Regions from separate parts of the Ruegeria sp. A5 genome, predicted to be linked through region 2. Evidence: riboswitches for the same ligand, from Rfam matches in the RefSeq annotation. Region 2 holds a riboswitch; the other holds the start of a gene.

Region 1 (4,418 bases), on a different contig from region 2:
CTTGGCGCCCATGACCGGACCTGCATACAACCCCGCAGCCAGTGCCATCTGCGCCAGAGCGGCCTGCGCCGCGACCTCACCGCCGGTGTCGCACAGATGCGCCAGCCGCCGCAGGGTCGAGACAGGCAGGGTAGAGTAATCATCCAGCCGCGTATCCTCGCGACCGTCTGCGGGCAGTACGGCCAGTGCAATCCCTTTGGCCTGCGCCAGCGCCAGAACCTGCTGCAAGCCGTACGCCCAATAGGGCACTCCACCGATCAGACGGATCAGGATGCCCTTTGCGCCCTCCAGTGTCTGCTCGACATATGTGTCGACTGAGAGGGGATGCTTCAGCGCCGTCAGATTGGCCAGCCGCATCGTTGGCATGCGTCCTTCAGGCCCACCTCCACGATGCCATCCCGCCGCGAAAGCGCCAAGGTCACTGTCGGAAAAGGACAGCACCACCAGGTCCGCCGGGCTCTGACCCAGATCGGTCGGGGTCTCGGTTTCTTCGAGCCCATGGCTTTCGCGGAAGACGACGTGCATAAGTCTTACTCGGCAGCCTCGGTTACACCCACGAGGATATCGCGGATCTCGGCCTCTTTGATATCGTCATGCTCGGCAATGACCACAAGGCGCGAGCGACGGTCTTCGCCGGGCTCCCACAGGCGGTCATATTGGTGACGCACGCGCGCACCGACGGCCTGAACCAGTAGGCGCATGGGCTTGCCCTGAACGGCGGCATAGCCTTTGACGCGCAGGATATTCAACTCGTTGGCCAATCGTTCAATCTTGGCGACCAGATCAATCGGATCGGTTTGCTCGGGCAGTTCAACGATGATGCTTTCGAAATCGTCATGCTCGTGATCGTGATGGCCGTCGTGATGGCTGGGACGCGCGTCCATGTCATCCTCGGCCGCGGCTTCTAGACCCAGCACGACGCGGACGTCCACGGCACCCTCGGCCACTTCGACCACGGGCATGGGGCGGGGCGCTTCGGCGGCGATGATCTCTTTCGCTTTCGCAACGCCTTCCGGGCCAGCCAGATCGGGCTTGGTCAGCAGAATGATGTCGGCGCAGGAAATCTGATCCTCGAACACCTCGGACAAGGGCGTTTCATGATCAATCGAGTCATCTGCCATGCGTTGCGCATCCACCGCCTCGACATTCGGAGCGAACCGACCAGCGGCCACAGCCTCGGCATCGGCCAGAGCAATCACGCCATCGACGGTAATTTTCGAGCGGATATCGGGCCAGTCGAACGCCTTCAACAACGGTTTTGGCAGGGCAAGACCGGAGGTTTCGATCAGGATGTGATCGGGACGCGGCTCTAGTGCCATCAGGGCTTCAATGGTCGGGATGAAATCATCGGCCACGGTGCAGCAGATGCAACCATTGGCCAGTTCCATGATGTTTTCTGCGGGGCAATCAGGAATGGCGCAGGATTTCAGGATATCGCCATCGACGCCGACATCGCCGAATTCGTTGACGACCACCGCCAGCCGCTTGCCCTGCGGGTTCTGCATCAGATGGCGCACCAGTGTGGTTTTGCCCGAGCCCAAAAAGCCGGTGATCACAGTGACGGGGAGTTTCTCGAGATTGCTCATTTCAGGGCTCCAATCGGGGGAATGCGGGCCGCACAGTTTTTGCGGAAATGTTCAGGACGTTCACGCCATTTGACCAAACCGTCCTCGGTGGCGAGGTATTTGGCTGCGCCTTCGACGATGGTTTCGACATGGTCGATCTCGTTCAGATGCTCATACACGAAAGTCCAGCGATCCGGTCCTCCGCGTAGCACGATCGAGCAGCCTTCATCGCAATTCGACAGGCATTCCACAGCTTTCAAGGTAATGCCTTCGGGCAGGCCCGCCTGTTCAAGCGCCTTGTGCAGCAACGTGCCGGGGCGCTGGGCGTCATCCTCGACAGGCAGCCCGCGACGGCAGGTAGTGCAAACCAGCAGTTCGACCGGTGCGGTCTCGGTCATGTCTCTCATCCCCCCAAATCCTCTTCGTGGGGGACGGGGTTTCATGCGGGCCGATCACAGCCCCACACCGGAACACCCCGTCCGGTTTCATCTTCGGGCGTTGGCAGGTCTCCCGGCTTGCGGATTTCAGAGGAGGCCTCTGCCGGATGTCCCGCCTTCCCGGCCATACTGCCAGTGGCTTTGGGCACCCTCTCCGGTCACGGTCGCGGGGGCGGCTGCGTTTGACGGCAAAAACCGCTGACGCATTCCCTTTTCATCTGCTCTCGCAGACACCAACGAAAGGGACATGCGGCAGGGCAGGGTTGCTTGTCAAGCGAGTCGCGCCGATCCGTGAAAAAGCGGATAAAAAGCGACCTGTCGGGGTCGCTGGGCGGCATGATACTTCTGCTACGACGTGCTGGCATGGCAGCAAGATGCGAACAGGAGGATACCGCGCATGAAAGTAGGGTTTATCGGGCTGGGGAATGTAGGGGGCAAGCTATCTGGATCGCTGCTACGAAACGGTATCGATCTGACGGTTCATGACCTGAACCCGGATCTGGTGACCGAATTCGTCGCCAAGGGTGCCAAAGCCGCCAAAAGCCCGGCGCAACTGATGCGCGATTGCGATGCTGTTATAACCTGTTTGCCTTCTCCTGCGGCCTCGGATGCGGTGATGCAGGAAATGTTGCCAGGGGTCGGCCCTGGCAAAATCTGGATGGAAATGTCGACCACCGACGAAGCCGAAGTCAAACGCCTTGGCGCAATGGTCATCGAACGAGGCGGCGCAGCGGTGGATTGCCCGGTTTCGGGCGGATGTCACCGGGCAGCGACGGGTAATATCTCGATCTTCGCAGGCTGTGATCGTGAGACTTTTGAACGTATCCTGCCTTTCCTGACCACCATGGGGCGGCGCATTTTGCACACGGGCGATCTGGGCTCGGCCTCTATTCTGAAGGTGTTGACCAATTATCTGGCTACCGCCAACCTGATCACCTGCGCCGAGGCATTGGTGACAGCCAAGGCCGCCGGCATGGACCTTGGAACCACCTATGAGGCGATTAAGATATCGTCAGGCACATCCTTCGTGCACGAGACCGAAAGTCAGGTCATCCTGAACGGCTCGCGCGATATTTCCTTCACCATGGACCTGGTGAAAAAAGATATCGGTCTGTTTCAGGAGGTCGCCGACCGTGCCGGAGTTCCTCTTGAGATAAACCCATTGATGATCAAGATTTTCGAAGATGGCATCGCGCGATATGGTGAGCGTGAACTGTCCCCGAACATCATCAGGCGGCTAGAGGACGCGACCGGACTGGAGATCCAAGCGCCAGGGTTCCCAACCGAGATGCTGGACGACGAGCCAGAAGAACCGGGTTACGAGGTGATCCCGCAGAATCGGTAGATCAATTAATCGGCAAGCATTGCGGTTGTCTGGCGACCTGGTTGGACAAAATTATGGTGCTATTCTAAATAGGTCGACAGGAGTCCGACACCGGCACAGGCAAGAGAACAACTTATGACGAATGAGACCTTTCTCATCGTAACAACGATGAAGAACGAAGGGCCTTTCATGATCGATTGGGTGGCCTACAACCACGCAATCGGCTTTGATGACATTCTGATTTATACCAATGATTGCGCTGATGGTACCGATGCCATGGGCGAACGGTTGCAAGCGCTTGGCTGGGCTCACCACGAACGAAACAGACTGGGTCCGCGCGCCGCGCCGCAGGTTCGTGCATTTTCGCTTGCGCGGAATCACCCAAGCTATCTGTCATCGGATTGGATTCTCAGTTTGGATGTGGACGAGTATATCAATATCCGTTTGCCCAATAGTGATATAAGAAGCCTCGTTGAGGCCAGCGGCGTGGCGGACGCGATCTCGATCTGCTGGCGCATGTTCGGAAACGCAGGTCAGAACGATTTCGTTGATCGACCTGTACCTGAGACTTTCTTTCTGGCCGCCACGGAAGACGGCTATCCGCATCACCGGACCAAAGGGTTCAAAACGCTGTTCCGCAACAATGGGAAATTCAGCCGTTTTCGCGCCCATCGTCCCAGGATCAATCCAGAAGATGCACCGAACCCTGACGCGCCATACGAAGGGGTGTTGTGGCGGGATTCGGGCGGGAACCTCTACCCAGCAGACCAAGTGAAATGGAAAGCATGGCGTGGTTTCAGCCATGAATTCGCGCGCATTCATCATTATGCTGTGCGCAGCACTGATAGCTTTTTAGTCAAGCGCGACCGTGGGCGCACCAATCATGTGGGGCAGGATCAAGGGCTCAAGTACTGGCTCATGATGAACCACAATGATGTTGAGGATCGCTCAATTCTGGAACACATGCCGGCTATGCACGACATCAAATCTGAGATGATGGCAGATCCGCAATTGGCAGACCTCCATCACCAAGCATGTGAGTGGCACAGATCGAAAGCCGAAGAATTGAGAGCCAGACCGGACTGGGTTGAT
Region 2 (4,418 bases):
CCCTTCGGCATATTGCCCGCTCAGCTCGGTCAACGCGCCTGCAGCATCGCCGCGCAGGATCATATCCATCAGATCCAGCACCCGGCCCCGATCAGCCAGCCCGAGCATGGCGCGCACCTGATCCGCGCTGGTTTCACCGGCCCCGTGCGAGATCGCCTGATCCAGCAGTGAGGTCGCATCCCGCGCTGATCCCTCGGCGGCCCGGGTGATCAACGATAACGCATCCTCGGCAATCTGCGCCCCTTCGGCATCTGCAATCTTGCGCAGCAGACCGATCATATCCTCCGGCTCGATCCGGCGCAGATCAAAGCGCTGGCAACGGGACAGGACGGTCACCGGGACCTTGCGAATCTCGGTGGTGGCAAAGATGAACTTCACGTGTTCGGGGGGTTCTTCCAGCGTCTTGAGCAGCGCGTTGAAAGCGCTGGTCGACAGCATGTGAACCTCGTCGATGATATAGATCTTGTAGCGCGCGGACGCAGCGCGATAGCGTACGCTGTCGATGATCTCGCGGATGTCATTGACACCGGTGCGGCTGGCGGCGTCCATCTCCATCACATCGACATGGCGGCCCTCCATGATGGCTACGCAGTGTTCACATTGACCGCAGGGTTCGGTGGTAGGGCCGCCGCTGCCATCGGGACCGATGCAGTTCATACCCTTGGCTATGATCCGAGCGGTCGTCGTCTTGCCGGTACCGCGGATACCGGTCATGATGAAGGCCTGCGCGATCCGGTCCGCCTCGAAGGCGTTTTTCAGAGTGCGCACCATGGCGTCCTGACCGACCAGATCGGCAAAGGTTTCGGGGCGGTATTTACGGGCAAGAACCTGGTAGGCGGGGCTGGGCGTCTCGGTCATGTCTGCTCTGTCGGATTCGCGTTACGCCGCAGCGTAGAGGCCCCCGCCGCCCGCGTCCACAGCCAGCCGGGACGATTTTCATTTTGGAATGCGTGGGTATGCGGCTAAAATCCACTCTATTCTATTTACTGGACCAGTATGTTGTTGGGTGAAGTTTGTTTGGGGGGAGATTATGTCGCAACTGGTGGTTTATGCGTTGCAGGTTGGCGGAGGCACCTTGGCCTTGTCCTCGATGCCTGGGCGTGGAGGAACGTATACAGAAGACCTTGATCTTATCGCAGACTGGAAGCCCGGGCTTGTGATCTCGATGACGACTGAGGTTGAGATGATTCAAGATGGCGCGCGGAATTTTGGCGCTGATATTCAGGGGCGTGCCAGCAGATGGGTGCATTTGCCGATCGAAGATTTTGGCACGCCACCCAAAGAGATTTTGGACCGCTGGCCTCGCGTTGGCGCGACCGCACGTCAGGCGTTGTCAGGTGGTGGCCGTGTGCTAGTGCATTGCCGTGGTGGCTGTGGCCGATCCGGGATGGTGGTTCTGCGTCTGATGGTTGAATGCGGTGAACGGCCTGAGGCGGCATTGAAGCGATTGCGTACGGTGCGTCCTTGCGCAGTCGAGACAAATGCCCAGATGCTTTGGGCCGTTGAACCGGCCCGTGTTCAAGCCGTTTGACGGCTTAGACACCAACATGTGGCGAGATTTCGCCACCGTTGTGCTGCACCAGAAGCGAAGCCTCAAGCATGGCGCAAGGAGGATTCCTTAGCAGGTCTGCAGGTAGGCTGTGGTACTCGGTTCCGAACATCATGTCTGCGTAGTCATCCAGCCGGCCGGTATCGATTTCAGGATCGGTTCCGCAGAATACACGTATCTGGTCGCATTGGGCGCGAAAGCGGGCGGTGCATCCTTCCGGGCAGTGCGACAGATCTATGGTGCCTTCAATCACAAACTCAGTTTTCGTGACCGGTTTTGTGGCGGACATGGCCTGCGTCAGAGCCCGCGCCATCTGTGCCAATGCGGGGCAGGGTGCGCCAGTACGTTGGCACACGGTCGCCGCGAATTCGTGTGTTTTGGTCTTCCAGATCATCAATGCGCCCTCCGCGCGCAAGGCGAGGGCGTGGCACAGGTTGGTCGTTGCGGAGCACGATCAAACCCGTCCCGGACACCCCTCCCGAGTTTCGGTTCTACATCCGATGGCAGGTCTCCTGACTTGCGGGTCATCGCTTTGCCGACCTTCCCAGCCTTCAAGGCCAGTGGTATCTCGGCATTGCTCTCCGCTTACAGTTGCGGGGGCAGCCTCGGACTAGGTTCTTTCCGGATTTATCCGGGCAGAACCGCACCGTGTTCCCTTTTCATCCCGGCCCGATTGGGCGCGAGAACCATCGCGACATGGCTAGCGGCTGCGCCGTGCCCGAGTCAAGAAGATTGCGTCAGGCAAGTGACGTACGGTCCAGCCACGTCAACCTTGACTTGAGGCGCTTCGGGTGAACTGATCAGTTCAGTCGGTATTGGAGGGCACCATGTTGGACACACAGCAGGCGGTTGTGACCGAGGATTTTCAGATCCCGTCCGACCCGGCAATGTTGTCGGCGCGGCTTTACCGTCCGGTTGCCGACCCCGAAAAGGTGGTCGTCATAAACGGTGCGACTGGGGTGCCGAGGGATTACTATCAGTACTTCGCCCGATGGCTCGCCGAAGAACAGGGCATGGCCTGCCTGACTTACGATTACCGGGATTTTGGTCACTCTTTGGTGGGTTCGCAAAAGCGGTCAAATGTCACCATGGCCGATTGGGCGTTGATCGACATTCCATCCGCCCGGGCCGAGATGCGCCGACGGTTTCCGCAGGCCAAGCTATGGAGCATCGGTCATTCCTTGGGCGGAATGTTTGGCCCGATCCAACCCGATATCGATCAGATCGACAGGATGATCTGTGTCTGTTCGGGTCTGGTAACGCTGGCGGATCACCCTTGGCCTTATCGCGCTTTGGCGGCGTTGTTCTGGTATGGTCACGCGCCGCTGGTGGTCAAGGCGCTTGGCTACCTGCCCGGGCGGTTGGTCGGGTTTGGATCGGACCTGCCTGCCCAAGTCTATTGGCAATGGCGCAAATGGTGCACCGCCCCCAAAAGCTATGTGCCAGAGATCGGCACGACACTGCCCGCCGCCCGCTGGAAAGACTTGGGCAAACGTGTCGATCTGTTTACCTTCGCAGATGATGAAATGGTGCCGCCGGATGCTGTCTGGCGTCTTGCCGATCTCTATGGACCCAAAGCCGGGCGCCATCTGCTTGCACCAAGCGAATTCGGAGTGTCCAAGATCGGCCATATCGGTGCACTCGCAAGACGGAATGCGGCAGTCTGGCCTAGACTGATCGCCTGATAGCGCTGGGCACCGGTAGGTCGGTGCCCAGCTTCGTTATAGCCCTTTACGGGATTTTTTCTCGTGCATCACGCTGCGCACCATCTTGCCGAACGCCTTGTCGCGGGCGCGGGCCTGCGCCACCGAAGCGGAATTGTGTTGGTCTTCGCGCCGCAGCTTGCGCCAGCGGTCCAGCCGCGCGGGATCAAGCGTACCAGCGTCGATTGCCGCCTGCACCGCACATCCGGGCTCAGTCTCGTGCTGACAATCCGAGAAGCGGCAATCCAGGCTGAGGTCTGAGATGTCCGAAAATACCTCATCCAACCCCTCCTGCGCATCCAGCAGACGCAACGCGCGCATGCCGGGCGTATCGATCAGCCAGCCGCCATTGCGCATGCGATGCAAGGCGCGTGCAGTTGTTGTGTGCCTGCCGCGCGCATCATCTTCACGGATACCTGCGGTGGCCTGATCCTGCCCCGTCATCCCGTTGGCGAGCGTCGTTTTCCCAACGCCGGATGATCCAAGCAAGGCGCTGGTTTGTCCTTTCGGACACCACGACAGAACTTGTTCGAGATCGCCGTGATCCAGCGCGTTGACCGCAAGTACCGTCAGAAACGGGGCGAGCGATTGGGCTTGATCTACATAAAGGCTCGGATCATCGCACATGTCCGATTTGGTCAGAACGACCACCGGATAGCAGCCTGACTGATGCGCCAGCGCAAGATACCGCTCCAATCGTGGCAGATTAAAATCGGCGTTGCAGGAACTGACGATGAACAGCACGTCTACATTTGCAGCGATCAACTGCGCTGCAGCTCCGGTACCTGCCGCTCGGCGTTGAAGCAGGCTTCGCCGGTCCAGCATACGGCGTATTCGTTTGTTTTCATCCACCAGAACCCAATCTCCGACGGCATATGCACCGGTTGATTGATCCAGAGATAACAAAGGCGATTCACCTTCAGGGCTCAGCCCGATCAGTCGATCCCGGTGTACGGCCGAGATGCGATACGGAAGAAGTGACGGATCAGCCGTATGCTGAGCCGCGAAATGAGAGGACCATCCGAGGTCCGATAAGGAAAGTAACATTGGTCTGCCTGTGATCAGAAACAGCAATCCCGTCGAATGGCAATCGCGCATCCGCCGGTGACGTGTTCAGGCAGTCAATTGATCGGAAAGGATCAGAACCGGTCTGCCCGAAGGGTTTT

The links. A riboswitch is a leader RNA that binds a small molecule or an ion and turns the genes downstream of it on or off. The one in region 2 is predicted to bind cobalamin.
Region 1: another riboswitch for cobalamin. It lies ahead of ACR0AY_RS12270 (DUF1636 family protein); the one in region 2 lies ahead of ACR0AY_RS17170 (hypothetical protein).

Annotation. Positions count from the first base shown of each region.
Region 1 is NZ_JBQGAV010000004.1:410,803-415,220, forward strand. It holds gene cobN (cobaltochelatase subunit CobN) at 1-525, opposite strand, end outside; gene cobW (cobalamin biosynthesis protein CobW) at 531-1,586, opposite strand; gene ACR0AY_RS12270 (DUF1636 family protein) at 1,583-1,963, opposite strand; cobalamin riboswitch at 2,049-2,255, opposite strand; gene ACR0AY_RS12275 (NAD(P)-dependent oxidoreductase) at 2,361-3,347, shown strand; gene ACR0AY_RS12280 (glycosyltransferase family 2 protein) at 3,462-4,418, shown strand, end outside.
Region 2 is NZ_JBQGAV010000008.1:137,568-141,985, forward strand. It holds gene ACR0AY_RS17160 (DNA polymerase III subunit gamma/tau) at 1-858, opposite strand, end outside; gene ACR0AY_RS17165 (phosphatase domain-containing protein) at 1,031-1,531, shown strand; gene ACR0AY_RS17170 (hypothetical protein) at 1,536-1,943, opposite strand; cobalamin riboswitch at 2,035-2,255, opposite strand; gene ACR0AY_RS17175 (serine aminopeptidase domain-containing protein) at 2,377-3,234, shown strand; gene rsgA (ribosome small subunit-dependent GTPase A) at 3,271-4,299, opposite strand.